Regions from separate parts of the Exiguobacterium sp. s40 genome, predicted to be linked through region 1. Evidence: a T-box and tRNA genes for the amino acid it is inferred to sense, from the RefSeq annotation. Region 1 holds a T-box; the other regions hold tRNA genes.
The links. A T-box is a leader RNA that pairs with one kind of tRNA and senses whether it is charged. The one in region 1 lies ahead of argS (arginine--tRNA ligase), so its partner is inferred to be a tRNA-Arg.
Positions count from the first base shown of each region.

Region 2: it has a tRNA-Arg gene. The T-box ahead of argS (arginine--tRNA ligase) is inferred to sense a tRNA for this amino acid. The anticodon was not compared.
Region 3: it has a tRNA-Arg gene. The T-box ahead of argS (arginine--tRNA ligase) is inferred to sense a tRNA for this amino acid. The anticodon was not compared.

Region 1 covers NZ_JACSLC010000012.1:26,153-35,882, forward strand. Annotated here, with positions in the region: gene KNP02_RS11000 (MMPL family transporter) at 1-1,555, opposite strand, end outside; gene KNP02_RS11005 (hypothetical protein) at 1,657-2,448, opposite strand; gene KNP02_RS11010 (YycC family protein) at 2,589-2,753, shown strand; gene pulA (type I pullulanase) at 2,769-4,763, opposite strand; gene KNP02_RS11020 (YajQ family cyclic di-GMP-binding protein) at 4,834-5,325, shown strand; gene KNP02_RS11025 (metallophosphoesterase family protein) at 5,322-5,900, shown strand; gene argS (arginine--tRNA ligase) at 5,939-7,621, opposite strand; T-box leader at 7,674-7,886, opposite strand; gene KNP02_RS11035 (GGDEF domain-containing protein) at 8,039-9,718, shown strand.
Region 2 covers NZ_JACSLC010000002.1:242,765-252,494, forward strand. Annotated here, with positions in the region: gene KNP02_RS02875 (hypothetical protein) at 1-62, shown strand, start outside; gene KNP02_RS02880 (DUF2179 domain-containing protein) at 158-673, shown strand; gene KNP02_RS02885 (hypothetical protein) at 736-1,176, shown strand; gene KNP02_RS02890 (MerR family transcriptional regulator) at 1,234-1,929, shown strand; gene clpP (ATP-dependent Clp endopeptidase proteolytic subunit ClpP) at 1,971-2,546, opposite strand; tRNA gene KNP02_RS02900 (tRNA-Arg) at 2,698-2,770, opposite strand; gene KNP02_RS02905 (RNA polymerase factor sigma-54) at 2,893-4,038, shown strand; gene KNP02_RS02910 (glutaredoxin family protein) at 4,040-4,297, shown strand; gene KNP02_RS02915 (sugar-binding transcriptional regulator) at 4,407-5,435, shown strand; gene gap (type I glyceraldehyde-3-phosphate dehydrogenase) at 5,495-6,502, shown strand; gene KNP02_RS02925 (phosphoglycerate kinase) at 6,601-7,785, shown strand; gene tpiA (triose-phosphate isomerase) at 7,804-8,556, shown strand; gene gpmI (2,3-bisphosphoglycerate-independent phosphoglycerate mutase) at 8,557-9,730, shown strand, end outside.
Region 3 covers NZ_JACSLC010000006.1:143,975-153,704, forward strand. Annotated here, with positions in the region: gene sdhB (succinate dehydrogenase iron-sulfur subunit) at 2-790, shown strand; gene KNP02_RS07820 (acyl-CoA thioesterase) at 800-1,240, shown strand; gene KNP02_RS07825 (phosphocarrier protein HPr) at 1,312-1,575, shown strand; gene racE (glutamate racemase) at 1,692-2,498, shown strand; gene rph (ribonuclease PH) at 2,491-3,240, shown strand; gene KNP02_RS07840 (XTP/dITP diphosphatase) at 3,237-3,827, shown strand; gene KNP02_RS07845 (metallophosphoesterase family protein) at 3,833-4,345, shown strand; tRNA gene KNP02_RS07850 (tRNA-Arg) at 4,405-4,478, shown strand; gene KNP02_RS07855 (hypothetical protein) at 4,601-5,506, shown strand; gene tig (trigger factor) at 5,595-6,887, shown strand; gene clpX (ATP-dependent protease ATP-binding subunit ClpX) at 7,098-8,366, shown strand; gene lon (endopeptidase La) at 8,437-9,730, shown strand, end outside.

The DNA of each region.
Region 1 (9,730 bases):
AAATTTCTTCGTTGAACGCGGCTGGTCCCCCGACGTCAAAACCGTTCTCGCGCCAATCTCGGACGAACGCCTGCGCGTCTTTATCACTTGGCGGGACGTCAAAGCTGACGTTGACGAGGGCAAGGTCTGTATTTCCTTCAAGCGTGACGAGACGTTCGAACGCCTCAAGTTGCTCTGGTGCCGCTTCAGCGAGTTGTTGGAATTCGGCTGGTTCGAGACCGGATGCCGTCAAGAACGTCGTGACGTTGTCGACAATCGGATCCTCGGATAGCTCATCGGTGAGTGCGGTCAATTCATCGAGAATCATCGAATCGGTCAAGTCATTCGTCTCAAACAAGAGCACCGCATCGGTCGACGTCTCTCCGAACACGTTGTCCCACCGCTCAAGGGCGGCCCGTGATTCGTACGAGGTCGGGAGCGCATCGGCGTCCGGGATGTTCAGTTCAAGGTCACGGACGAACCAGAGGCTTGGCAGTAGCAGCAAGAGCGCGACGAGCGTCATCGTGACGGGACGTCTCATGACGAAGCGGGCCAACTTCTGCCACCGCACTTCAGAACGTGTCTCATTCGTCTTGACGAGCCGTCCTTTATTGATCGTGTCTCCGACGATGTACAGGGCAGACGGCAACAACGTGAGCGCGGACAAGACCGCACCGGCGACGGCAATCAACGCACCGAGGGCAATCGCTTGGAACACATCGACTTGGATGAACAACAACCCAGCCAGTCCGACGAAGACGCAAAGTCCTGAGAATAGAATCGATCGTCCAGCCGTCGCGACCGTTCGGACGATGGCCGCCTCACGTGACTTCCCTTTCGCGAGCTCTTCCCGGTACCGGTTGACGAGCAATAAGGAGAAATCAATGCCGAGCGCGATGGCAATCATCGCGACCGCATTCAACACGAAAATAGACAGTTCCATCGTTTGGGCAAAGAAGAATAGCGAACCCGCTGCCACGATGAACGTGATTAAACCGACGAATAATGGCATAAATGCGGCGAGCGGCGTCCCGAAGACGAGCAAGAGCACGAGCAGCGCGACCGGGATCCCAATCAACTCGGCCCGAATCAAGTCATTCTTTGACGCCTCGTTCAAGTCATCCGCGAAGACCGGCTCTCCGGTCAATCGCACGTCTGTATCCGTATCTCGAATCAAGGCGCTGCGGACGTCTTCAATCGACGTCTCGGCCGTATCGTAGTCCTCGAACTCGAGCAATAAATAGGCGACGTCCCCATCGCGTGCCTCCGGATTCTCGGCTGGCGTGATCACGCCATCGACCCCATCGACTTCGACGAGTCGATCGCGTTGCTGCTCGATGACCGTATCAAGGTCACCACCTTCCAACAAGACGATCATCGAGGCACCGGCCCGGTCGAACCGGTCGTTCAACGTATCTTCCACTTGGGCGAAGCGCCCGTCTTGAATCGCAAATCCATTGCCGCGCAGTTCACTTGGCAACTGTAATCCGAAATATACCGATACCGCGAGCAACACCGTCCAAATCAACACGACAGCGTAGCGCCATCGGACTAACGCTTGTCCTAATCGTTCCATCCCTGTCCACTCCTCTCCATCTAAGAAGACTGTTCCCGTTTTTTTCGGGATTCACCAAGTCTTCGTAAAAAAATCCTGAACCATGGTCTGGTCCAGGAGCATCAACGCTCGAACACTTGAAGCCAACTATGGCAAAAGCGACGTGGCGTTGACAAGACGACAAGTCGGTCGCCCGGTTCGTCCAATAAGACGACTTTCAGTAATTCAGTTTCAGCACACACTTCAGACGAGAACACTTCGCGATCGCGTTCAAACAGTTGGAACGACGTCATCGATGTGATCGCGGTCGTCTCGCCGATTTGATCGACGATGGCCAGATCGCGGTCACCTCCGTATGGAATCATCCAAGACGCGCTCGACGCAACATTCTCGACCACGAACTGTTGATTCGGTTCGTCGTACAGCGTCACGAGGCCCGGTGCCGTGAATCGTTCGAAATCATAGGTCGGCTGATAGGCAAGTTCGATGATACTCCCGAACTCGGGGACCTCTTCGTAGCGGCTATACCGGAACGTGTGGTCGTTCAAGTTCAAAGCGACAATGTCTGATTCGGCCGAGTAAAGAAACAGGTCGTCTCCTGACCAGTGGTGCAGGTTACTGAACCAATCGTCATGAAACGTCCGTGGGATCGGATGACTTTCCATCGTCCCGTTTGTTAAATCCATGACTCCGTATGTCTGTAAATCCCGAAACAGCGCGACGGCTCGTCTACCATGAGGCTCAATATATAGTGCGCACGGTGCCCATTTCCACTCGAGTTCCCATCGGATTTGGAACGTCTCGTCAAAAAACAGAAAACCGGTTTGCGCCAAATACAACATCCATCCTCCACCAACGCGCTCCAACCATTCAACCGTTTGATGAAATTGATAGTCAGCTACTTGTTTGTACATTTGATCACTTCCTAGTTTCAGCTTAGCAACGCCCCACGCATTTTTCGATTTTGAATGTGTTCACAGAACACATTCTCCATGCGCCTGATTTTCCTGTATACTGGCATTAGCATACCCTGAATGTGAAAGGAGGAACCTCAATGCGCCCACTTCAACTCTCTCCCGAGACGGCGGTCGAGCTTGCTAAAAAGCTGAACGTTCCGCTCGAGGAGCTCATGCATATGCCAAAACACATCATCGTGAAGAAGATGATGGAACTGGAGGCAGCCAAAACTGAAACGAACGAGGAAAAGGAGACGGAATGACGTCTCCTTTTTTGGTTACTGCTGTTTGTTCTTGCGTTTTTTCGCGACGTACCAGAGACCAAGGATCGCAAGGGCAGCGCCGCCGGCGACCGCATATTTGCTGTAATCCGGGCGGCGTTCCGTCACGACGAGCGTCGAGAGCGGTGCCACAGTGACGTGTCGTTCTTCAAGGAGGCGCGGCGCTGTCAAATTGACGGTATGGTCTTCAACGTGGACCTCGAACTTACCGGCCGGCAGCTTCACCTCGACCGCTTCCTCGAGCCCGTTATGGTAGACGAGGTGACGTTCGACATACCCTTCGACGTGGCGACTCAGTTCAAAGGCGATCACCCCTTCTTCTTCATCGAAGAAGCGCAAATGTTTGCGAATCTGCTCCGTGTTCTCGAGACGGAACAACGGATATTGTTTCCGCAGACTGATCAATCCCTTCACGTATTCGACGCTCGGCGTCTCCTGCTCGGCCCGTGTCCAGTCCAAACGGTTGACGACCTCACCTGAGTTGAAGCTGTTCTCGTCCCCATCTTTTGTTCGGAAGAACTCTTGACCGCTATGCAAGAATGGGATGCCTTGACCGAGCATGACGATCGTTGTCGCGAGGCGATGCCGGCGACGACGTGTCGTCTCGTCATCGTCCGGGTTCGTGACGGCGAGCTTGTCCCAAAGCGTCAAGTTGTCATGACACTCAACGTAGTTCACGACTTGGTTCGGTTCATCGGCAAAACTCTGACTTGTCACCGCGCCGGCAATGCCGCGCTTGACGTCCGCCGTCATATCCGCGTTGCCGCTGATCCAGCCTGGCAAGTCCTCGATGAACACGTCCCCACGGACGCCGTCGCGAATCGCGTCGTTGAACTGGGCGATACGTGGCATCTTATGGGCGTTATGCTGGTTCGCTTTCTTGCGGACCGAGAGCGGCGTGTCGAGATCCCAACCTTCTCCGGTGACGAGAATCGATGGGTCGATGCGATCGAGTGCTTTCCGGACTTGGTTCATCGTCTTGACGTCATGGAGCCCCATCAAATCGAAGCGGAAGCCATCGATCATGAACTCTTTCGCCCAGTATGAGACACATTCGACGATCAACTTCCGCATCATCGCGCGCTCTGAAGCCGTATCGTTCCCACACGCCGAACCATCGGCGAGCGTTCCATCCTCGTTCAAGCGGTAATAGTAATCGGGCACAAACTGACCGAGCGGTGTCGTCAACGCATCATACGTATGGTTGAACACGACGTCCATGATGACACGAATCCCACGGTCGTGCAGTGCCTGGATCATCGCCTTCAACTCGATGATGCGAGCAGCCGGATCATCGGCAGACGAGGCGTACGAACCTTCGACGGCGAAATAATGGACCGGGTCATAACCCCAGTTATAATTCGCCTCACTCTCACGCGACTCGTTCACCGAACCGTAATCGAAGAACGGCATGAGTTGGAGGTGCGTGACGCCGAGCGCGGTGATATAGTCGAGCGCGGTCGGATTGCCGTTCGGCGTTTTCGTGCCGACCTCGGTCATCCCAAGGAATTTGCCACGATGCATGACGCCGCTGTCGGGATGGCTCGTCAAATCACGGACGTGCGCTTCATAAATGACCGCCTCTTGTGAAGAGTGGAAGAGCGGACGTTCTTTGACCCAATGGTCCGGGTTGAGCGCTGACGGGTCGAGCAGACACCCGCGCTTCCCATTGACACCGACGACTTTCGCATACGGATCGAGCGACTCGACACGTTTGCCTTCGACGGTAGCTTCAAACACGTAAAAATATCCTTCGAATGAAGCGCGGTCGAGTTCAAGGACCCACGTCCCTTTCTCGGCCCGTTCGAGCTCAATCCGTTCGAACTTTCGTGCCCGCGGCGTCCGGTATAGTTTTACGGTCATCTCTTCGGCGACTGGCGACCAGACCCGCAACCGGATGATATCACCTTTAAACGTCACCCCGAGGTCTTTGCCGTGATACGCCATATGGTCTAAATCTACATTTGTCTGTTGATCGATAGTATGTTCCATCTCTTTCACTCCTTCACTACTTCAAATCTGCTATCATTATAACAAAACCCTTGTAAAGGATGGATGAAACATGGCAAAAGACAATTCTTTTGATATTGTGTCAGAAATGAACCTGGAAGAAGTGAAGAACGCGATCCAAATCGCCGAGAAAGAAATTTTAAACCGTTACGACTTTAAAGGATCGAAGAGTGAGATGTCACTCGACAACGGCGACCTCGTCCTCGTATCGGATGACGACTACAAGCTCGAGCAATTGAAGGACGTCATGATCTCGAAATTGATCAAGCGCGGCGTGCCGACGAAAAACCTCGACTACCAAAAAATCGAGCGCGCCCTCGGTGGCACCGTCCGTCAGCGCGTCAAGTTGAAGAGCGGCATCGATAAAGACGATGCGAAAAAAATCAACAACGCCATTAAAGAATCAAAATTGAAAGTGAAGTCGCAAATCCAAGACGATCAAATCCGTGTGACGGCCAAGTCACGCGATGACCTCCAAGCCGTCATGCAGCTCGTCCGTGAGCTCGAATTGTCTGTCGATGCCCAATTTACGAACTACCGATGAAGCTCGCCATCATCAGTGACCCGCACGGTTCGTTTGATGATTTGAAGGCCGTCCTCGAGTCGGTCCGGCGTGAGACGGAGCATATCCTCTGCCTCGGCGATTTATATGAATGCCACATTGGCAAAAAGCGACGGAACGAACGGTTCCACGAAGTGTCCGACGTCGTGACGTACGATCCGGATTACGAGGCGCTGCTCACGTTCCCGAGCCTGCGTGGCAATCAAGAAGAACGGATTGACGAGGTGCTCGTCGTGTCGCATCCAGTTAAGACGCGGATTTCATTATTACCGGAACAGACGACGCTCGATGAGGCGTTGTTCTTGCATGGCCATCAAGTGAATTGGAGTCCGGACTGGGAACCGATTGTCGAGAAAGGCAAGTATCCGCTCGTCTTTATCGGCCACAGCCATATCCCGGGGATTTACCGGAAAGGCCGTTCGATTCCCTGGGAAATCGGGAAACCGTTCACATTGAAGAAAAAACGGTACGTCATCAACGTCGGCGCTGTCATCTTCGACCGGGAATGGTGTTTGTACGATACAAAAACCCGGACAGTCACACGAATGAAGGCATAGGAAAAGGGACCCCCCTCAAAAGGGTCCCTTATTTGTGCTTACATTTCTTCTGGAGCTTGAACACCGATCAGACGGAGTCCTTCTGTCAATACGATCGTCACCGCTTTGACGAGGGCGAGACGCGACTGTTTACCAGCATCTTCTTCGAGTACACGGACATGGCCGTAATACTTGTTGAACGATTGCGCCAAGTCGAGGACGTAACGGCTGATGATCGACGGTTCACGGCGCTCATGGGCACGTGTGATCACGTGTGGGAACGCGTTGAGCATCGTCACGACGCCCCACGTGTGGTCATCATCCGCACCCGTGAATGTCGAGCCGTCGTAGTTGCCCTTACGGAGGAGCGAGTTCGCACGCGCGTTCGTGTACTGCACGTACGGGCCTGTCTCGCCTTCAAACTTGAGCATGCTGTCGAGGTCGAACTCGATGTTGTTGATGCGCTCGTTCTTCAAGTCGTGGAAGATGACCGCGCCGACACCGACCATACGTGCCACGTCGTCCGCGTTCGCAAGTTCTGGGTTCTTCTGGGCGATGTTGCCTTGAGCTTTCTCGATTGCTTCTTTCAGCACTTCCTCGAGCAAGACGATGCGACCTTTTCGTGTCGACATCTTTTTCCCTTCTTGCAAAATCAAACCGAACGGCACGTGGTGCATGCCATCGACGAAGTCGTAGCCGAGTTTACGGAGGACCGAGAACAACTGCTTGAAGTGAAGCGCCTGTTCGCCGCCGACGACGTAGTTCGCTTGGACGAAGTTATACGTCTCATGACGATAAACGGCCGCTGCCAAGTCACGTGTCGCGTAAAGCGTCGCGCCATCTTTCTTTTTAATCAAGCATGGCGGCAAGTTCTCGTCTTCGAGTGAGACGACCATCGCCCCTTCACTTTCGACGAGAAGGTTCTTCTCTTCGAGCATGGCGACGATGCGGTCCATCTTGTCGTTGTAGAACGCCTCCCCGTGGAAGCTGTCGAACTCGACGCCGAGCAAGTCGTAGACTTTTTGGAACTCTTTGAGCGACTCGTCACGGAACCATGTCCATAGCTCTGTCGCTTCTTCGTTGCCGTCTTCAAGTTTCTTGAACCAAGCACGGCCTTCGTCCTCAAGTTCCGGTTGCGTCTTCGCCTCTTCATGAAAGTGAACGTAAAGCTTCAACAATTCGGCAATCGGATGCTCACGTACCGCTTCCTCGTTGCCCCATTTTTTATAGGCGACCATCAGTTTTCCAAACTGTGTCCCCCAGTCCCCAAGGTGGTTGACCCCAACGACGTCGTAGCCGTTTTTACGGGCGATCTGGTTAATGGCGTTCCCGATTACCGTTGAACGGAGGTGTCCCATCGAGAACGGTTTGGCGATGTTCGGTGACGAGAAGTCGGTCACGATTGTCTCGTTGCGTGTCGCATGCGTCGCATAGTCCGCTTTTTCGTCGAGCACCATGTTGATGATTTCTTGTGACACGACGTCACGGCTCAAGAAGACGTTCACGTATGGTCCAGCCGCCTCGACTTTTGTGAACAATTCATCGTTCAAATCGTTCGCGATATCAGTCGCGATCATGACCGGCGCTTTCCGGTAGGCTTTCGCGAGTTGGAAGCAAGGGAAAGCAAGGTCCCCGTGTGCCTCATGTTTTGGTTTTTCAATTAGAGCTTCAATTTGGTCAAGCGTCAACTCGTCCCCGATGACACGGGACAAGGCTTCCGCATATTTGCGTTCATAACTCATTACAATTCCTCCTTATAAAATTTTCATAAAAAAAACGCCCTTTGCACAGATGCAAAGAGACGGGATGGCCCGCGGTACCACTCTTCTTGCCTGCTTGACGCAGACCGCTTTATCGGTGATAACGGGGGTCCCCCGGCTACGCCTACTAAGGTTCGGGCAGCATCTCAAAAGTGCGTTTCGCGATGTTTGTCAGCCTAGGCTCTCACCAATCCCTAGGTCGCTTTGTTGACGGAACGATCGTTACTCTCTTTTTCATCGACTTTCGTCTATGTGGTTGAAAAGCAATTTCATTATAGAGGATATTTCATATAGACTCAATGCTAGAATTCCGCCATTATGATGAATAGGCAGGACTCGGGCATGATTGTGCCGAATCTCCTACCATACATATCGAATTTTCCCATATAGGAGGGAACCATGAACCATTTTCGCAAGATGTCCGTCCTTGGTTGGAGTATTTGGAGTATGCTATTCAGTTTGACGCTCATCTTGTTCGCTACAGGCGTATTAAACATGCCGGCCATCGAGCCGTTGCCGTTCATCTTGATTGCGTTGCTCGTCATCATTTTTCAAATGGACTCCATCGAACGGAAAGGCGTCTACTTCACGTTTTCGGAAAGTATCGTCCTCATCATTTTCTTGTTTTTTGATTTCGAGACGGCGCTTTTCGTCAATCAGATTGGTCTCCTCGTCTTCCAGTTCGTCAACTTGAAACCGCGCATCGCGCTTCGACGCTTCCGCTTCACGTATCCTTGGAACGCCATCACGTCTTTCTTGGAGATTGCCATCCCAGCCGGTGTTTACTTGGCGCTTGGTGGTGTGACCGGTCTCGGCTTCTATTCTCAAGACTCGTTCCTGCCGCTCGCCGGTTTGATTCTGGCCATCATCTTGAACACGGTCGTGCAAAAGTATCAAGTCGGTTGGTGGTTCCGCGTCGACATCCCGGTCCGCGATTTTCTGAGCATCGCGTTTTATACGTATATCGTCAGTCTCGTCTTCATTTTGGCGGCCTCGTTGTTCCGGGAGACGAATTTACTCGTCGTCAGCAGCATCGCTGCCGCGTTGACGTTCTTCATCAAGCGGCTCATCATCCAAAAAGGCCGGCAAGACGCCTTTAAATCGTTGATTGAACAGTATGACGAGGCAAAAGAAGCCGTGTCGTTATCGCAGAGCGAGGCGCAAGCCATCGAAGTGTTTCTCAGTCAATGTGAGCGGCTCAATCACTATGACGAAGGGTTCGTCGAGTTTAAACTGTTCGACCGTACCCTGTACTTTGATTTGAAGACGCGTCAGCCGATTGACCGTCACATCGTGTTCGATTTGCTCGATCACGCTTATCCGAACGAAGCCTCGGTCGAATATGAGATGCGCTTCGAATGGGACGCACCACTGTCGAACGAATTTGACGACGACTATCATAGTTTCATCTCGGTTCGGTCCGAGGAGATCGAAGGGATTCGCACGTGGCTCGTCATGACGGGTGAACACGTCTATGGGTATCCCCCGACCATCCAACGTGAAATCGTCAAACTTCTCAAGTCGTTCAACCGGACGATCAGCCGTTGCCATGAGCGCGACCGTCTTTACACGGAAAGTCGGACCGACAGCTTGACGCTGCTCGCCAATGCACGCGCGTTTTACGAATACGGGATTCAACAAATCTCGGACGGTTCGATGTATCCGATTTCGGTCGCGATGCTCGACATCGACTTTTTCAAAAAAATCAACGATGTGCACGGACATCAAGTCGGGGACAGTGTGCTCCAAGAGTTTGGACGGCGGATTCGCCAGGCACTCCGCACCGAAGATTTTGCCGCCCGTTACGGCGGTGAAGAGTTCATCTTGCTATTGAACCGTTGCGATGTCGAACAGGCAATCGAAATCGCCGAACGAATCCGGCAACAAATCGAGAACAAACCGTTCCACGTCGACGGGATCGATATCCCCGTCACCGCTTCGATCGGTGTCGACACGATTCAGGCGTTCGGTGACAAACGCCTCGACGATACGATTCGTAACGCTGACCGGGCCCTCTACGTCGGCGGGAAGTACGCCGGACGCAACCGCGTCGCCCATTACAATTTCTTAACGACCTGACTCACCCCCACG
Region 2 (9,730 bases), on a different contig from region 1:
TCTATCAGGTCATCCGCAAAGATTATGAACTGCTCACGAGCGTGGATAACTTAGACAAATAATTGCGAAAGGCTGACTGCGGTCAGCCTTTTTTGGTTGCATCCGGCCTTAAAATTTGGAATAGTGGTTATATTGAATTCGAATGGAGGTCGATCCTATGGGGCAAATCTTGCTCATCCTAGTATTACAACTCGTCTACGTACCGGTGCTGACGCTTCGGACTATCATGCTCGTCAAAGGAAAAACGATGATTGCGGGGCTGTTCGGGACGCTTGAGACGCTGATCTATATCTTTGCGCTCGGTATCGTGTTCCAAGATTTGACGACGCTCGGCATGATCGTCTATGCGGTCGGATTCGGGCTCGGGATTCTCGTCGGCGGTTACGTCGAGCGTAAGCTTGCTATCGGCTACAACATGATCCAAGTCCACACGCAAGAGTTCCCGGCCGAGCTCATCCAAAAGATGCGCGACAGCGGTTATGGTGTGACGCACTACCAAGGTCAGGGGCGTGACGGCATCCGATATCGTCTCGACGTCTTGGCGGCACGGACACGGATGAAAGATTTGCGGCAAATGGTCGAGGAGTATGAGCCGAAGGCGTTCCTCGTCGCATTCGATCCGATTGACTTTAAAGGCGGCTATATGATGAAAGGGCTCCGACGCCCGAAATGAACGGGACGACTCACGGAAGTGGGTCGTTTTTTCGTGGAACGGGGAATACAAGAACAAAGGAGATGAGCGAGTCGAGACGAAAAGGGTTATGGATCGTCGTGGTTGGGTTGATTCTCGTCGTCGGCGCGTTGTTGGCCACCTCGTTTTGGAAGTCGGAGTCCTCGATCAAACCGCCGCTCCCGACAGTCCGGATCGGATCGGTGACGGCCGAAGTGAAACAGTCGACGTTCTGCTGGTCCAATGGGGGCGAGGCGGTATGTGAAGACCACGGGTTGCCGGAAGCGGACGACTTGCAGCTCGTGCCCGTCGAGCCGGGTGCCGAGATTGATGTCGAGTTCCATGCCGAGCCGTCGAACGCCTCATTCCATCAAATCATCGATGGGGAGCTCGTACGGTCTGAACCCGTCGTGCCCGACGAACCGGGCGTCTATTTGTTTGAGACGGGCGGGGAGTGGCCGCGTGGGGACAGCCGCTATGTGTTCGGGGTCGAGGTCGAGGAATAAAAGAGTTGACCTGTCCGCTACGGGCGGCTTTATGATAAACGAGAAGGGGGGACGCCAATGATTCAAATCGGAAAAGTGGTCCATCTAACGGGGTTGTCCACTAAAGCAATCAAATGGTATGAAGCGAAAGGACTCGTCCAACCGACTCGTTTAGATAATCAGTATCGGTTATACGGGATGGAAGAAATAAGACGCCTGAACGAAATCAAGTTACTACGCCAAATGGGTATCTCGCTCGAACAAATTCAAACGGCAGAAAGTGTGAGCGAGTTACTCGACAGCAGACTTGATGAGGTCCAACGCGAAATCGAGGCGTTGCGACAAGTCGAGCAACAAATCAAATGGATGCAAACAGGGGGAGATTCAATGAAAGTACGTTATGAGATGTGGGACCGACCGAAAATCGTAAACGGCTATGTATCCGAACTCACCACAATCCCATTCGTTTGGGAAAAACTGCAACCGGAGCTGACGACAGACGAATCATATGGCGTCTGTTTAGCGAAAGAAGAAGCTTATCTAGCAGGGATGACTGATCCTGTCATAGGAGAAGAGGGAAGACAGGTTGAACTGTCGGCAGGACGTTACCTTGTCGCCACGGTCGAAGGCGGAATCCCGGCCATCCCCACGACGTATAATCAACTTCTAGCGTTGCCGGATGTAACGTTGCGGGATGCACTCGATTTTGAGCGCTACATTCATGGGCAAGACGGAGCTGACGACTTGATTGAAATTTGGTTACCTGTCCAATAAAAAGAAGCGCCTTTCCCGGAGTTGGGAAAGGCGCTTTTGGATTAACGCGTCATGACCTTGTCGATGAGACCGTAGTCTTTCGCTTGTTCAGCTGACATGAAGTAGTCGCGCTCTGTGTCGCGCTCGATGACTTCAAGCGGCTGGCCTGTGTTGTCGGCCATGATTTGGTTCAATTTCTCGCGCATCTTGATGATGCGTTCAGCATGGATCTTGATGTCCGATGCTTGACCTTGCGTACCGCCGAGCGGTTGGTGAATCATGATCTCCGCGTTTGGAAGCGCGAAGCGTTTGCCTTTTTCACCGGCTTGGAGCAAGAAGGCACCCATCGATGCGGCCATTCCGATACAAATCGTCGACACGTTCGGTTTGATGAAGTTCATCGTGTCATAAATCGCCATTCCGGAAGTGATCGAACCACCCGGACTGTTGATGTAAAGTGAGATGTCCTTATCTGGGTCCTCGGCTGCAAGGAAGAGGAGCTGGGCAACGATCGAGTTGGCGACGTTGTCGTCGATCGCACTTCCGAGCAAGATGATGCGGTCCTTGAGCAAGCGTGAGTAAATATCGTACGCGCGTTCCCCGCGACCTGTTTGTTCGATAACTGTTGGAATTAACATTGAATCTGCCTCCTTTATGTAGGTTGTAAACATATCATACCGCTATAGTCAATGTTGGTCAAACGATAGTCATCGTTTTTGACCTATTCCACGGTTTGACGATTCTAAAACGACAAAAGAGGTCAGGCATCTGCCTGACCTCTTTCTTTGATACACCCGGAGAGATTCGAACTCCCGACACCTGGCACCGGAAACCAGTGCTCTATCCCCTGAGCTACGGGTGCATGTGCTCTGACACGATTTATTATACATTTGTTTTTTTAAAAAAGCAATCCTGTTCGTCTCACTTTTTTTGAGCGCGTTTTCCCGCCTTTCGCTACAATAGGAAACGAGAGGGGTGTGACCGATGCAATGCCAAGAACAACAGCAACTTCAAAAGCAACAGCTGACCCAGGACATGGTCAGGCGTCTTCCGGTTCTCGAAGCAGACCGGACCGCGATCGCTTTTCAGCTTGGCCGCTTGTCAAAGCGGAACCCGAACATCGCCTTCGGCAGCGGCGCGGTCGAATGGGTGGAGGACACGGCGAGCGGGTTCGAGTCGCGTCTGTTCGAACAAATCGAGGAAGGAAGTGGGAACGAGGTCCAACGTATGCTTCAAAAGCGGCTCGTCCTCGCGCTAGACCACCGCGGCCTCTTACCTGATAGTGACTTCGTGCTCGCCCATCGGTTCGAGGTCGATGCGGCGGACATTGAGGCGGCACGCCAGGCGCTCTTGTTTTTAGAACCGACGGGGATCGGGGCGAAGAATGAGCGTGACTGCCAATACCGGCATGCGATTGAACATGACGACCCGCTCGTCTTGGACGTGTTCGAGGCGCTCGACGCGAACGTTGATGACATCCCGGGCCGACTCGACATCTCGGTGACCGAGTTCGACCGGGTGACCCGTATCGTGGCGACGTTACCGAAAACACCAATATTATATGAAGGAACCGAGCATATCGTACCGGAACTCGAAGTCGTCCGGCGTGACGGTGAGCTTGTGACGACATGGTTCAGCCCAACGCTCGATGTGGCTCGAATCGGGGACGACCGCGAGGCGAAGTGGTGGCACGAGACGCTCGAGATGCGGAACGCGACGCTTCATTCAGTATGGACGGTCATCGCGGAACGTCAGGCGGACTGGCTCGATGGCAACCTCGTCTTGCATCCGTTGACGCGGAAAGAAGTCGCCGAACGGATCGGCAAGCACGAGTCGACCGTCGGACGGGCCATCCAAGGAAAGTATGTGGCGACCGAGGGCGGTGTCATGGCGTGGCGCCACTTTTTCGTCAGGTCCACAGATCATGGGCAATCGCCGTTCATGGTGAAAAAGGCGCTCGCCGAACTGATTCAACAAGAGACGTCACCTTTGAGTGACGCCGCACTCATGCGAGAGTTGGCCCGGATCGGCTATACGGTGACACGACGGACCGTGGCGAACTATCGGGAAGCGCTCGGTTTTGGAAACTCGCGGGAGCGGGAACGACAACTATGGAAAGGAGGGGACTGACATGGTGCTGACATTATACCGGCGTGCCAACTGTTCGCTCTGCGAGGAGGCACTCGTCATGCTCGAATGGCTCATGGAAGACTATCCGTTCGAACTCGAGCAGGTCGACATCACGGGCAACGAAGAACTCGAGGCGAAGTACTTGTTCGAGATCCCCGTTGTCTTACACGAGGGGCGCGTCATTAGTCAAGGGCGATACGATGACAGTAAAGTTGAAGATTTTGTTAAGTATACGCTTACATCGAAAAAAAACGTTTGAAGGGGTTGCAAGACGGAAATGTCATTGATAAGATGAAGTCGTAGCGGTGGGACGCAAATATAAAAGTGGGACAAAAATTGTCCATACTTTAAGTCGAGGGGGAATGAGTATGATCCAGCAGCTGATTCAAGTTCAGAAGCAAATCGTTCCCGACATGCTCGAAACGCTCCGACATCGTTACGACATCTTACATTACGTCCGGTTGATGCAGCCAATCGGCCGCCGGACACTCGCCACAAGCCTCGGGCTGACGGAACGAATCCTAAGACGAGAAGTCGACTTTTTGAAAGACCAAGGTCTATTGATGGTCGCTACTCAAGGTATTTCCCTTACGGAATCGGGCCGAAACGTTCTCAGAGACTTGCACGAGGTCATGGGAGAGATCCTAGGAATCTCGGAAGTCGCACGAGAACTCGAGCGAAAACTAGGCGTTCGCCAAGTCGTCATCGTACCGGGTGATTCCGACGAGACGTTCTGGGTCCAGCGAGATATCGGTCGGGCCGCCGTCACGCAGCTGAAAGCGCGACTGGCACCTGACGACAATATCATCGCGGTCACAGGCGGGACGACGATGGCATCGGTTGCGGCCATGATGTCGCCCGATAAAAAAGAACGGCCGATGCATTTCGTGCCGGCACGCGGCGGACTCGGGGAGACGCTTGAGTTACAAGCGAACACCGTCTGTTCTCGAATGGCCGACCGGGCCCATGCCGACTATCATTTACTCCACATTCCGGACGAGGTTTCGCAAGAGACGTTCGAGCGGATGGTGGAGGAACCTAGCATAAAAAATGTCCTGGAAATGATTAGAGCGGCGCGAATTGTGGTACATGGAATTGGTGAGGCGGAAACGATGGCGAAACGCCGTCACGCGTCACCAGAGCATTTGCGGATGATCGAACGGCATGATGCCGTCGCCGAGGCGTTCGGATATTACTTCAACGCCGAAGGTGAAATCGTTCATCGGGTCAAGACGGTCGGGATCCAATTAGAGGAGCTCGACGACATGGACACCGTCATCGCGGTCGCCGGAGGGAAATCGAAGGCACAAGCGATTGCCGCATATGCGAAACACACGCCGAACATCATCCTCGTCACAGACGAAGGTGCGGCGACAGAATTATTAAATCGTTATTAAAGAGTTGACCCCCGTTGGCTCTTCAATAAATAGCTTCTACCCTAAGGAGGAAATTAACTATGGCAGTAAAAGTTGGTATTAACGGATTTGGACGTATTGGTCGTTTGGCATTCCGCGAGATCATCAAAAACGAAGGAGTCGAAGTTGTTGCAATCAACGACTTGACTGACACGAAGATGCTCGCTCACCTTCTCAAGTATGACACGACACAAGGTCGTTTCGACGGAGAAGTAGAAGTACACGACGGTCACTTCCTCGTAAACGGCGAGAAAGTCGTTACACTTGCTAACCGCAACCCAGAAGAACTTCCATGGGGCGAGCTCGGTGTTGACATCGTTCTCGAATGTACTGGTTTCTTCACAGCAAAAGAAAAAGCGGAGCTTCACTTGAAAGCTGGCGCGAAAAAAGTTGTGATCTCGGCTCCGGCTACAGGTGACATGAAGACTGTTGTTTACAACACAAACCACGACATCCTTGATGGTACTGAGACAGTAATCTCTGGTGCTTCTTGTACGACAAACTGCTTGGCGCCAATGGCGAAAGTTCTCCAAGACCAGTTCGGAATCGTTGAAGGTCTCATGACAACAATCCACGCTTACACAGGCGACCAAAACACGCTTGACGCTCCACACCCGAAAGGCGACTTCCGTCGTGCACGTGCGGCAGCAGCAAACATCGTACCGAACACAACTGGTGCGGCTAAAGCGATCGGCCTCGTTATCCCAGAACTTCAAGGTAAACTTGACGGTGCGGCACAACGTGTACCAGTTGCTACAGGTTCACTCACAGAGCTCGTAACAGTTCTTGAGAAAACTGTATCTGTTGACGAAATCAACGCAGCAATGAAAAAAGCAGCGAACGAGTCATTCGGTTACACTGAAGACGAAATCGTATCTTCTGACATCGTCGGAATCACTTACGGTTCACTCTTCGATGCGACACAAACTAAAGTAATGACAGTTGGCGACAAGCAACTCGTTAAGACAGTTTCTTGGTACGACAACGAAATGTCTTACACTGCACAATTGGTTCGCACACTCAAGCACTTCGCTGAAATCGCGAAGTAAGTTCGTGAACTAAATAGAATCAAATAGGAGCGGAAACAAGAGATTGTTCTCCGCTCTATTTATGAAATTGACACGCACGACATATGGAGGCGAAGGTTATGAACAAACAGTCTATTCGTGACATCGATGTAAAAGGGAAACGCGTCTTTTGCCGCGTTGACTTCAACGTTCCACTCAAAGATCGCGTCATTCAAGATGAAACGCGGATCCAAGCGGCTCTTCCGACGATCAAACACTTGATCGACGGCGGTGCGAAAGTCATTTTGGCGAGCCACCTCGGCCGTCCAAAAGGCGAGAAGAACCTCGAGTACTCACTCGCACCGGTCGCTAAACGTCTCGCTGAACTTCTCGGCAAAGATGTACCCCTCGTTGAAGAGGCGTACGGTCCAGTCGCAGAAGAAGCCGTTTCAAAACTTGGTGAAGGTGACGTCGTCGTTCTCGAGAACGTCCGTTTCTACCCTGGTGAAACGAAAAACGATCCAGAACTCGCGAAAGGTTTCGCGGCACTCGCTGATATCTTCGTCAACGATGCGTTCGGTGCGGCTCACCGTGCCCACGCTTCAACAGAAGGTATCGCGCAAAACGTGGACCACGCGGTGGCTGGTCTCTTGATGGAGAAAGAACTTGAAGTCCTCGGGAAGGCACTCTCGAACCCGGACCGTCCGTTCACGGCGATTATCGGCGGATCGAAAGTTGCTGACAAGATTGGGGTCATCGACCACCTTCTTGACATCGTTGACACACTCATCATCGGTGGCGGTCTCTCGTACACGTTCTCGAAAGCACTCGGGCACGAAGTCGGAACGTCACTCCTTGAAGAAGACAAGCTCGACCTCGCTCGTCAGTTCATGAAAAAAGCAGAAGACAAAGGCGTGAAGTTCTTGATGCCGGTCGACTGTGTCATTGCGAAAGAATTCGGCGAAGAGACATACGTCGGACCAGTCGATATCGACTCGATCCCTGCGGATCACATGGGTCTTGATATCGGACCGAAGACAGTCGAAATTTACGCGGAAGCGATTCGCGAATCGAAACTTGTCGTTTGGAACGGACCGATGGGCGTATTCGAACTCGATAAGTACGCTAACGGAACGAAAGGTGTCGCTCAAGCACTCGCAGACAGCGACGCATACTCAATCATCGGTGGTGGTGACTCAGCCGCGGCAGCAGCCAAGTTCGGCCTTGCTGACCAAATGAGCCACATCTCGACTGGTGGCGGCGCTTCACTCGAATTCATGGAAGGCAAGAAACTTCCAGGCGTCGAAGCGTTGAACGACAAGTAAAACAGAGGAGGGTTATCGATGCGTAAACCGATTATTGCAGGTAACTGGAAAATGAACAAAACACTCTCGGAAGCCGTCGCTTTCGTAGAGGAAGTTAAAAATAACATCCCGTCAACGGACAAAGTTGACGCGGCGATTGGTGCACCAGCACTTTTCCTCGCACCGATGGTAGAAGCAGCGAAGGGGTCAAACCTTAAGCTCGGTGCTCAAAACATGTACGACAAAGATAGTGGGGCATACACAGGCGAAATCAGCCCGGCCATGGTCGCTGACCTCGGCGTGACGTACGTCATCCTTGGACACTCAGAGCGTCGCGAATACTTCGGCGAATCTGATGCGTTCATCAACAGCAAAACGAAAAAAGCGTTCGAACACGGTCTTACGCCAATCGTTTGTGTCGGTGAAACATTAGAAGAGCGCGAAGGCGACAAGTTCGAAGAAGTCATCAAGACGCAAGTCGAAGGTGGCCTCGCGGACCTCTCAGCTGACCAAGTCAAACAACTCGTCATCGCGTACGAGCCAGTTTGGGCGATCGGCACTGGTAAATCAGCGGACGAAGCAGATGCGCAAAGCTCATGCAAATATGTTCGTGACGTGGTAAAAGGTCTTTACGGTGAAGACGTGGCGGCTGCGGTTCGCATCCAATACGGCGGTTCTGTAAAACCTGAGAACATCAAGGAGTATATGGCGCAAGAAGACATCGACGGCGCGCTCGTCGGCGGTGCTTCACTTGAAGCTGCTTCGTTCCTCAAGTTGTTGGAGGCGATTTAAATGGCAAGACCAGTCGCCCTCATCATCTTGGATGGTTTTGGAATGCGGAACGAGACGTTCGGTAATGCGGTCGCTGCGGCGAACAAACCGAACTTCGACCGCTACTGGGAGCAGTATCCACATACGCTCCTCAACGCGAAAGGCGAGTACGTCGGCCTTCCGGAAGGTCAGATGGGGAACTCGGAAGTCGGTCACTTGAACATCGGTGCCGGCCGGGTCGTCTATCAGTCACTTTCACGCGTCAACAACGCCATCAAAGACCGTTCACTCTTCGACCGCCAAGCGATGAATCACTTGGCCGGACATGTGAAAAAGTATGATTCGAGCCTCCACATCATGGGCCTCGTCTCAGACGGTGGGATTCACTCTCACATCAACCACATGTACGCCATCGTCGAGTTCGCAAAACTTCATGGCATCGAAAAAGTATACATTCACGCTTTCACGGACGGCCGTGACTGTGATCCGAAATCAGGCGCTAGCTTCCTCGAACAGACGGAAGCGAAGCTTGCTGAACTCGGACTCGGTCAAGTCGCTAGCGTGTCTGGACGCTACTATGCCATGGACCGCGATAACCGTTGGGAGCGTATCGAGAAAGTATACGATGTGCTTGTGAACGGTAAGGGAGAAGTCGGCACGAACGCGGTCGACGTCCTCAAAAAGTCGTATGCAGACGGTTTGACGGATGAATTCGTCTTACCGACGGTCATTGAGAAAGACGGTCAACCGATTGCGACGATCAAAGACAACGACGCGATCATGTTCTTCAACTTCCGTCCGGACCGGGCGATTGAGCTCGCGAAAGTGTTCAAAGAGAAGACTGGCTTTAAAGGCTTCGAACTTTCGAACACACATCCAGAGAACATCTTGCTCGTCTCGATGACGAAATTCTCGGATGAAATCGACACGGACATCGTCTTCCCACCAGAAGATTTGAAAAACACGCTCGGTGAGACTCTCGCCGCGCAAGGGTACAAACAGCTCCGCGCTGCGGAAACTGAGAAATACCCGCACGTCACGTTCTTCTTGAACGGACAACAAGAAACACCGTTCGAAGGTGAAGATCGTTTCCTCGTACCGTCACCGAAAGTGGCGACGTACGACTTGAAGCCGGAAATGAGCGCGTATGAGCTCACAGAAGGCCTTCTCGAACGCATCGAATCGGACACGTACG
Region 3 (9,730 bases), on a different contig from region 1:
GATGCAAGCAGATCAAAAAGACATTCGTTTTATCATTGAACGTCAGGACGGTCCGGATCAACCGACCTACACGGAAGAGTTCACCGTCCCGTACCGTCCGAATATGAACGTCATCTCGGCGCTGATGGAAATCCGCCGGAACCCGGTCAATGCGAACGGGGACAAGACGACACCGATCAACTGGGATATGAACTGTCTCGAGGAAGTGTGTGGTGCTTGTTCGATGATCATCAACGGCAAGCCGCGCCAGTCGTGTACGGCGCTCGTCGACAAGCTCGAGCAACCGATCCGACTGGCTCCAATGAAGACGTTCCCGGTCATTCGCGACCTTCAAGTCGACCGTCAGCGTATGTTCGACGCGTTGAAAAAAGTGAAGGCATGGGTCCCGATTGACGGGACGTACGATCTCGGACCAGGACCACGGATGCCAGAGAACAAACGTCAATGGGCGTATGAACTATCGAAATGTATGACGTGTGGTGTCTGCCTCGAGGCGTGCCCGAACGTCAACGACAAGTCGAGCTTCATCGGACCGGCCGCAATCTCACAAGTCCGCCTCTTCAATTCGCATCCGACTGGCGCCTTCCACGCAGAAGACCGTCTCGAAGCGCTCATGGAAGACGGCGGCCTCGCACAGTGCGGAAACGCACAAAACTGTGTCGAGGTTTGTCCGAAAGGCATCCCGCTCACGACGTCAATCGCCGCGATGAACCGTCAAACGACGCTTCACTCGTTCAAATCGTTCTTCGGTAGCGACAAAGGCCGCACCGGTTCTGCGGTCGAGGCGTAAGGGCTGCAGATGACGAAGTACTTCCGGGAAGCCGATTGGGAAACACGTGTCAGAGCAGGGGTCGCGCTAGATGTCAAAGTCCGGTTCTCGGAGTGCGACCCGTACGGTCATATGAACAATACGATTCCGTTCATCTATTTCGAGGACGCGCGAATCGAGTTGCTTGAAGCGACAGGATTTTCGTTGAAAGACGGGTTCGTCGTCGTGGCGGATGCCCAGTGTGACTACGTCCGCCAGGTGATGCCGCGCCAATCGATCAAGGTGTATGCCAATGTCTTGACGGTCGGAAACACTTCATGTGATATTCATTACGGGGCATATGATGGAGACCAGCTTATGTTCGCGGGGCGCACGAGCCTCGTGCACTTGTCAAAAACCGGTCGTCCGACCGAATGGACTCCAGAATATAAAAATCGCTTGCAGAATTATTGCGAATCCGCTATCATTTGATAATGAGTTCACAAACAATTATTCGGCAGGTCCGCCTGTAGAATTGAAATTTGAAGGGAGACTATCACGTCATGGAAAAAACGTTCACAGTCGTTGCAGATTCAGGAATTCACGCTCGTCCAGCTACACAGTTGGTTAACACAGCTTCTAAGTTCCAATCAGATATCAACCTTGAGTACAACGGTAAGACAGTAAACCTCAAGTCAATCATGGGTGTACTTTCACTCGGAATCGCTAAAGATTCTACAATCAAAATCACTGCAGCTGGTGACGATGCAGAAGAAGCGGTTAACACGCTTTCTGACATGCTCACAAGCGAAGGTCTTGCTCAGTAATTGAGCGACGGACGAGGCGGCCAATCGGCTACCTCGTCTTTTTTGTTTGTCACGAGACCGTTTCTTTTTCAGAATCGGCTTTTTTGGTAAGATAGATGGGAATGGAAGTGATGATCATGAAACGAGCGATTGGAGTACTCGATTCAGGAGTTGGCGGCTTGACGGTGGTCAAAGAACTGATGCGCCAACTACCGAAAGAAGAAATCATCTACATCGGCGACACGGAACGGTGCCCGTATGGCCCGCGTCCGCACGATGAGATTGAAGCCTATACGTGGGAACTGATCGAGTTCCTGTTAAGTAAAAATGTGAAGATGATCGTCATCGCCTGCAACACGGCGACGGCGGTCGTCTTGAAAGAAGCTCGCAAACGCCTCAATATCCCGGTCATCGGTGTCATCGATCCGGGGGCACGAGCGGCCGTCAAAGGCACGCGCAATAAACATATCGGCGTCATCGGTACGAAGATGACGATTGAAAGCAACTCGTACGAGACGGCACTCCGGCACGTGGCCGGCGAGATCGATGTATATTCGCTCGCCTGTCCGCCGTTCGTCCCGCTCGTCGAAGCCGGCGAACTTGATGGGGACCGCGTCCGCGACATCGTCGCTGAGACGATTCGTCCGCTTCAGTCTTCCGAGATGGACACGCTCATCCTCGGCTGTACGCACTATCCGCTGCTCGCACCGGTCATTCAAGACGTCGTCGGACCTGACGTCCATTTGATCTCGTCCGGTGACGAGACGGCGCTCGAAGTAGCGGCCATCCTTGACTTTAAAGAGCTCGAGAACGATTTGGATTCGGTCCCGGTGCACCAGTTTTATGCGACCGGGGATGTCGTCATCTTTGACCGTTTGGCGACAGAATGGCTCGGTCAACCCGTGAGAGCGGAGAAAGTAGAGGTGTCCGGTGTCGATGCGTAACGAAAGACAACATGACGAGCTCCGGCCCGTCGAAATCGTTCCCCATGTGAATAAACATGCGGAAGGGTCGGTCCTCATCTCGATCGGGGACACGAAAGTCATCTGCACGGCGACCGTCGAAGAACGCGTCCCGAACTTCTTGCGCGGCAAGAAGCAAGGCTGGATCAACGCCGAGTACGCCATGCTTCCGCGTGCGACCGGCAACCGCACGGTCCGCGAATCGGTCCGCGGCAAACAGTCGGGCCGGACGATGGAGATTCAACGGTTGATTTCGCGGTCGCTCCGCTCGGTCGTCGATTTAGAACGGCTCGGTGAACGGACGATTTGGATCGACTGTGACGTCATCCAAGCCGACGGGGGCACCCGTACGGCCTCGATCACAGGCGGCTTCTGCGCGCTCGTCCTCGCGGTCGACGCGCTCATCCGTCAAGGCAAGCTCGACGACACGCCGATCAAAGAAGGCGTCGCTGCCATCTCGGTCGGACGGACCGACGAATTGCTTCTCGACTTGAACTACGAAGAAGATGCCGCGGCCGAGGTCGACATGAACGTCGTCATGACGGCGAGCGGACGTTTCGTCGAAGTGCAAGGGACAGGGGAAGAAGCGACATTCACGTTGCTCGAGATGAACGAGATGCTCCACATGGCCCAAAGCGGAATCGAGACGCTGTTCAAAGCGGCCGAAGACGCGCTCGGTGCCTCGTGGTGGTATGTCGGGGAACAATTGGAGGAAACAACATGAAACTGATCGTCGCAACACGCAATAAAGGAAAAGTCGCAGAAATCGAAGGGATGCTCACGCCGCTCGGATTCGAAGTCGAATCACTTCTTGATTATCCGGACGCACCAGAGACGGACGAAACTGGGACGACGTTTGAAGCGAACGCCGAGTTGAAGGCGACGGAGGCGGCCCGCTATTTCGGTCACGCCGTCCTCGCGGATGACTCTGGACTCGAAGTCGATGCGCTCGACGGGGCACCCGGTGTCCATTCGGCCCGTTTCGCCGGACCGGAGAAGTCGGATGAAGCGAACAACGCGCTTCTTCTCGAGAAGTTGAACGGAGCGACCGACCGAACGGCTCGCTTCATCTGTGCCCTCTGTCTCGCCAAACCAACAGGGGAGACATTGACGGTACGCGGCACGATCGAAGGGACGATCGGCTACGCGCCTCATGGGGAGAACGGTTTCGGTTACGACCCGCTCTTCATCGTTCCGTCACTTCACAAGACGGCAGCAGAACTTGAACGCGACGAAAAGGCGGCGGTCAGTCACCGCGGTCAAGCACTACGAAAGTTAGAGGCAGAAATTATTCCGTTTATGGAGGGGTGACCTGTATGCGTTTTCTCGTAGTCAGTGACAGTCACGGATTGACAGAAGAACTATCGATCATCTTCAACCGGCACGAACAAGAAATCGATGACGCGTTCCATTGTGGGGATTCCCAGCTCGCGCTCGTCGATGAACATCTGCTCCCGTATCGTACGGTGCGCGGTAATTGCGACTTCGGCGGCGACCTTCCGCTCGAGCGAATCGAGGAGACGGCTGAAGGGACGATTCTCATCGTCCACGGCCATCACCACGACGTGAAGTACGACTTGAACCGGTTGCGTTACCGGGCTGAAGAGGTCGGGGCGAACGTCGTCTTGTTCGGCCACTCGCACGTCGCCGGAGCTGTGATTGAGGACGGGGTGCTTTACGTGAACCCGGGTTCGATTCGCATGCCGCGCGGACGGAGTGACAAGACGTATGTACTGATGGATCTCGAGAACGGACAGGCAACGGTCCGCTTTTATCGGTCAGAGGACGGTTCGGCCGTCGAAGATCTCGATGTGAGCGGAAAGCTGTGACGGAATGAAAAGAAGGAATTGACAGCAAACCATTTTTCTATTATAGTTTTCTTGTCAATGTCCCAATAGCTCAGCTGGATAGAGCAACGCCCTTCTAAGGCGTCGGTCGGGGGTTCGAATCCCTCTTGGGACACTTCCATTTAAAATAGAGATAGCCTCCACGGAGGTTGTCTCTTTTTTCGTTTTTCGGGGTATTGATTGACAACGAATCGATTCCTAAAGGAAGATGGAGATGAATGGAAAGGGTGTGGGGAGATGGCAAAAGAGCAAGCGTACCCGTTTCCAGGGAACTGGTCGCGGCTTCAGAAGATGATTCAAGAGGCAGACGCGGCCGGGGAACGGAAACGGGTCGAACCGATTCTGTGGGATTGGTACGAGGCAGTGCCCGGCGATCCATTTATTTTCATGGAAATATTCCAATGTCTGATGGAACGACCGGAAGAACCGGAGACGCTCGAGAAACTCGAAGAGCTCGTCACGACACAGATGACGGTGGCAGAAGAACCTGCAGCCGGCGGGCTTCAAATCGCCCAGTATTACATCATGCGTGACCAACCGTTCGAGGCGGCCCATTGGATCAACCTGTATCTTGAGTGGCAAGAAAAGACCGATCACGTCAACACGCAAGCACACCAAGTGCTCCAAGTGCTGAAGTTGACCGAGTTCCCGGCCGCGATCGCCAAAGTGAAGCGAATCCTTAACCGGGGCGGGATCGGCGAACAAATCGAGACGCTCGAACACGTCCATTTCAATATCGATGACGTCCTCGACAACGTCTTGAAAGAGCTTCTCGTCGCGGAACGGCCGAAGTTGATGAAGTTGATCGTGCTCCAAAAGGGGTTCGACGAGCTGCCGGTCATCGAATGGACCGACCTCGGGACGCGGCACCGATTGACGCATGACGAAGCGAAAATCCACACGGAAGCGTGGGAGACGATGGTCAACGGGTTGCAGCGAGCGGTATATGGTGACGAGATCGCGACGCAGCTGCTCATGAACTACATGTATACGCACTACCCGTTCACGCCTGAGGAAGCGTCTGCCGTGGAGACGGCGATTGTTCAAGCGAAAACGGCCATCCTGCAACATGAGGAAACGGACGGCCTCGCCGCCGAAATTCTTGAGGCGGACATGCGTTTCACCGAGGCGTTTCTAGACTAAATCCTTGTGTGCAGTCGTCGGATTTATGCTATAATACGGATTGTTGTACATTTTTGTACGTATAAACGAATTGTTGGAGGGACTTAGCATGACAGCAAAATGGGAAAAAACATCAGGTAGCCAAGGCGTACTCACGTACGAAGCACCTGCAGAAGCTTTTGATAAAGCAGTCGACGCCGCATTCAAAGATGTCGTCAAAACTTTGAACGTGCCTGGCTTCCGTAAAGGGAAATTGCCACGCCCAATGTTCAACAAAATGTACGGAGAAGAAGCACTCTATCAAGATGCGCTCGATATCCTCTACCGTGACACAGTTCAAGGTGCGGTCGAAGAAGCTGGTTTCGAACCAATCGCTCTCGAAAACATCGATGTAGACGGCACGCTCGAAAAAGGCCAACCTGTAACGTTCAAAGTAACGTTCGTTGTTGAGCCAGAAGCTGAGCTTGGCGAATACAAAGGTCTCGAGTACGAAGCTGTTGAAACAACAGTCACTGACGAAGAAGTTACAGCTGAACTTGACGCGCTTCAACAGCAAGGCGCAGAGCTTGCTGTCAAAGAAGGCGCAATCGAAAACGGCGATACAGCTGTCTTTGATTTCGCAGGTTTCGCTGACGGAGAGCAATTCGAAGGCGGCACGGCTGAAAACTACACACTCGAAATCGGTTCAGGCCAATTCATCCCTGGATTCGAAGAGCAAATGGTCGGCATGACGGCTGGCGAAGAAAAAGACGTTGAAGTAACATTCCCTGAAGAGTACCACGCTGACAACTTGGCGGGTAAACCAGCGACATTCAAAGTCAAACTTCACGAAGTCAAAGCGAAGCAAGTTCCTGAGCTCGACGACGAGTTCGCAAAAGACATCGACGAGTCAGTTTCATCACTCGACGAGTTGAAAGCGAAAATCCGTGAGCGCTTAGAAACTGCGAAGAAACAAGAAGCGGAAGGCACAATGCGCGACCAACTCGTCGAGCAAGCAACAGCTAACGCAACAATCGACGTACCTGCAGTACTCGTTGACCAAGAAGTAGACCGCATGGTTCAAGAGTTCGGCACACGTGTTTCTTCACAAGGAATCGACCTCAACATGTACTTCGAACTCACTGGTACTTCTGAAGAAGCGATGCGCGAAGAGATGAAAGAGCAAGCTGAAGAGCGCGTTAAAGCTCGTCTCGTCTTGAAAGCAATCGCTGAGAAAGAAGCGATCGAAGTGTCTGACGAAGATGCTGAGAAAGAACTCGAAGAAATGTCTAAACTTTACAACATTGCACCGGATCAACTCCGTACAATGCTCGCGCCACAAGGCGGAATCGAGACACTTAAAGGTGACCTCAAATTCCGTAAAGCGATCGACGTTCTCGTTGAAAACGGGAAAGCAAAGTAATCGGATGACAGAAGGACGGCTGCTCAGCAGTCGTCCTTTTTTTCGTCACGACACTTTGCATGTGTTTATCTTTGATGAAGTGATTTGTTCATGCTACAATTATTGCAACGCAGAGATGTAAATGTTTTTTCGAGAGTGCTTAGCACCTGAAAATACAAATAGGCGATTTATCGCACTTACATCCATTTTCATTCAGAAGGGGTGTACCGAATGTTCAAATTTAACGAGGAAAAGGGACAACTTAAATGCTCGTTTTGCGGGAAATCGCAAGAACAAGTCCGTAAACTAGTCGCCGGTCCTGGCGTATACATTTGTGACGAATGTATCGAGCTTTGCAATGAAATCGTTGAGGAAGAGCTCGGTGTCGAAGAAGAAGTAGAATTCAAAGACATTCCAAAACCACAAGAGATCCGTAACATCTTAGACGAGTATGTTATCGGTCAAGACCGGGCGAAACGTGCGCTTTCGGTAGCCGTCTACAACCACTATAAACGCATCAACGCCGGTGGCCGTTCTGATGATGTCGAACTTTCGAAATCGAACATCGTCATGATTGGACCAACTGGTAGCGGTAAGACGCTTCTCGCTCAAACGATGGCCCGCGTCTTGAACGTCCCATTCGCAATCGCGGATGCGACGAGCTTGACGGAAGCCGGTTACGTCGGGGAAGACGTTGAGAACATCTTGCTCAAGCTGATCCAATCGGCGGACTACGATGTCGAGAAGGCTGAAAAAGGGATCATCTATATCGATGAGATCGATAAGATTGCCCGTAAGTCGGAAAACCCATCGATCACGCGTGACGTATCTGGTGAAGGTGTCCAACAAGCACTTCTCAAAATCTTGGAAGGTACGGTCGCAAGCGTACCGCCGCAAGGTGGACGGAAGCATCCGCATCAAGAGTTCATCCAAATCGATACGACGAACATCTTGTTCATCGTCGGCGGCGCGTTCGCTGGCATCGAAGCGGTCGTCAAACGCCGTATCGGGAAAAAAGTTATCGGATTTGGGAACGACCAAGAAAACCGCGAGATGACGCAAGAAGACTTGCTCGCCCGCGCACTTCCGGAAGACCTTCAGAAATTCGGATTGATTCCGGAGTTCATTGGTCGTCTACCGGTCATGGCGACGCTCACGACGCTTGACGAGGAAGCACTCGTCGAGATCTTGACGAAGCCGAAGAACGCCCTCGTTCGTCAGTACGAGAAAATGCTCGAACTAGACGATGTCGAACTCACGTTCACAGACGAGGCGTTGGTTGAAATCGCCAAGCTTGCGATCAAACGTAAGACAGGCGCACGCGGTCTCCGCTCGATTATCGAAGAAATGATGCTCGATGTGATGTTCACTGTCCCATCGCGCGACGATATCGAGAAAGTCATCATCACGGATGAAACGATTACGGGTCTTGCCGGTCCGAAATACGTGCTTCGCGATGGTACTGTCGAACAGACAGGCGACAATAAAGAGACAGCATAATTTTTAACGAAAAAGGCTCAAACACTCGGCACATCCGAGTTTTGGGCCTTTTTGCACAGGAGGCGTTGTAATGGAACAGTTACCTATCCTTCCTTTGCGTGGAGTCGTCGTGTATCCGCTCATCGGCGTGACGATCGACGTAGGGCGTCCGCTCTCTCTGCGGGCACTCCTTGCCGCAAAGGAACACGAGACAGATTTGATTGTCGTGACACAAAAAGAGACAGGCAAAGAATCACCTGAACCGGAAGACTTATATGCGATTGGGACACGCGTCCATATCGCCAAGATGAGCGAGCTGTCGAACGAGACGGTCCGTGTTCGTCTTGTCGGGAAAGAGCGCGTCAAGATCAACTCGATTGAAGAGACGAAAGAAGGCTGGTTCGCCGACGTCGAGACGCTTGACCTCGTCGAAGGGGAAGAAGTCGAACGGACGGCACTCGTGCGCCTATTGAAAGAACAGTTTGGCAAACTCGTCGGGACGATCAAAGGGTTGTCTCCGGACGAACGGCGCCGCTTTGAGATGTATGAGCGACTCGAGTCGTTGACCGATTATATCTCTTCGAAACTTGATGTCGACGTCGACATTCGCCAAGCGATGCTCGAAGAAGCCGATGCGGTCAAACGCGGGCTCGAACTGCTCGAGATCATGACGCATGAAGTCGAAATCATCGAGCTGGAGCAAGAGTTGCGCGAACGGACGAAAAAGACGATTGAGCAGGCGCAGAAAGAGTATTATTTGCGCGAACAGATGAAAACGATTCAGCAAGAGCTCGGCGACCAGTCGCAAGAGTCTGAACCGAACCGTCTCCGTGAGAAGCTCGAGGCGCTCGATTTGCCTGAGACGACACGGAAGAACGTCATGCGCGAAGCCGAACGGTTGAACGTCGTCCCGGCGACGTCACCGGAGTACGCAGTCATCCGCAACTATCTCGACTGGATCGCTTCGCTCCCATGGGGCATCGAGACGGAAGATAAACTCGACGTCAAGCATGCGGCCGACGTCCTAGACGACGACCACTACGGCCTCGAGTCGGTGAAAGATCGAATCCTTGAGTACTTGGCTGTCCGCCAATTGACGAACTCGCTCCGTGGACCGATCCTTTGTCTCGCCGGACCTCCAGGGGTCGGGAAGACGTCGCTTGCCCGGTCGATCGCGTCGGCACTTGAACGTCACTTTGTCCGCGTCTCGCTCGGCGGGGTGCGCGATGAAGCTGAGATTCGAGGACACCGTCGCACGTACATCGGGGCGATGCCAGGGCGTATCATCCGCGGCTTGAAGCAGGCCGAAAGCAAAAACCCGGTCTTCTTGCTCGACGAGATCGACAAGATGGCGTCAGACTTCCGGGGCGACCCGGCGTCGGCCA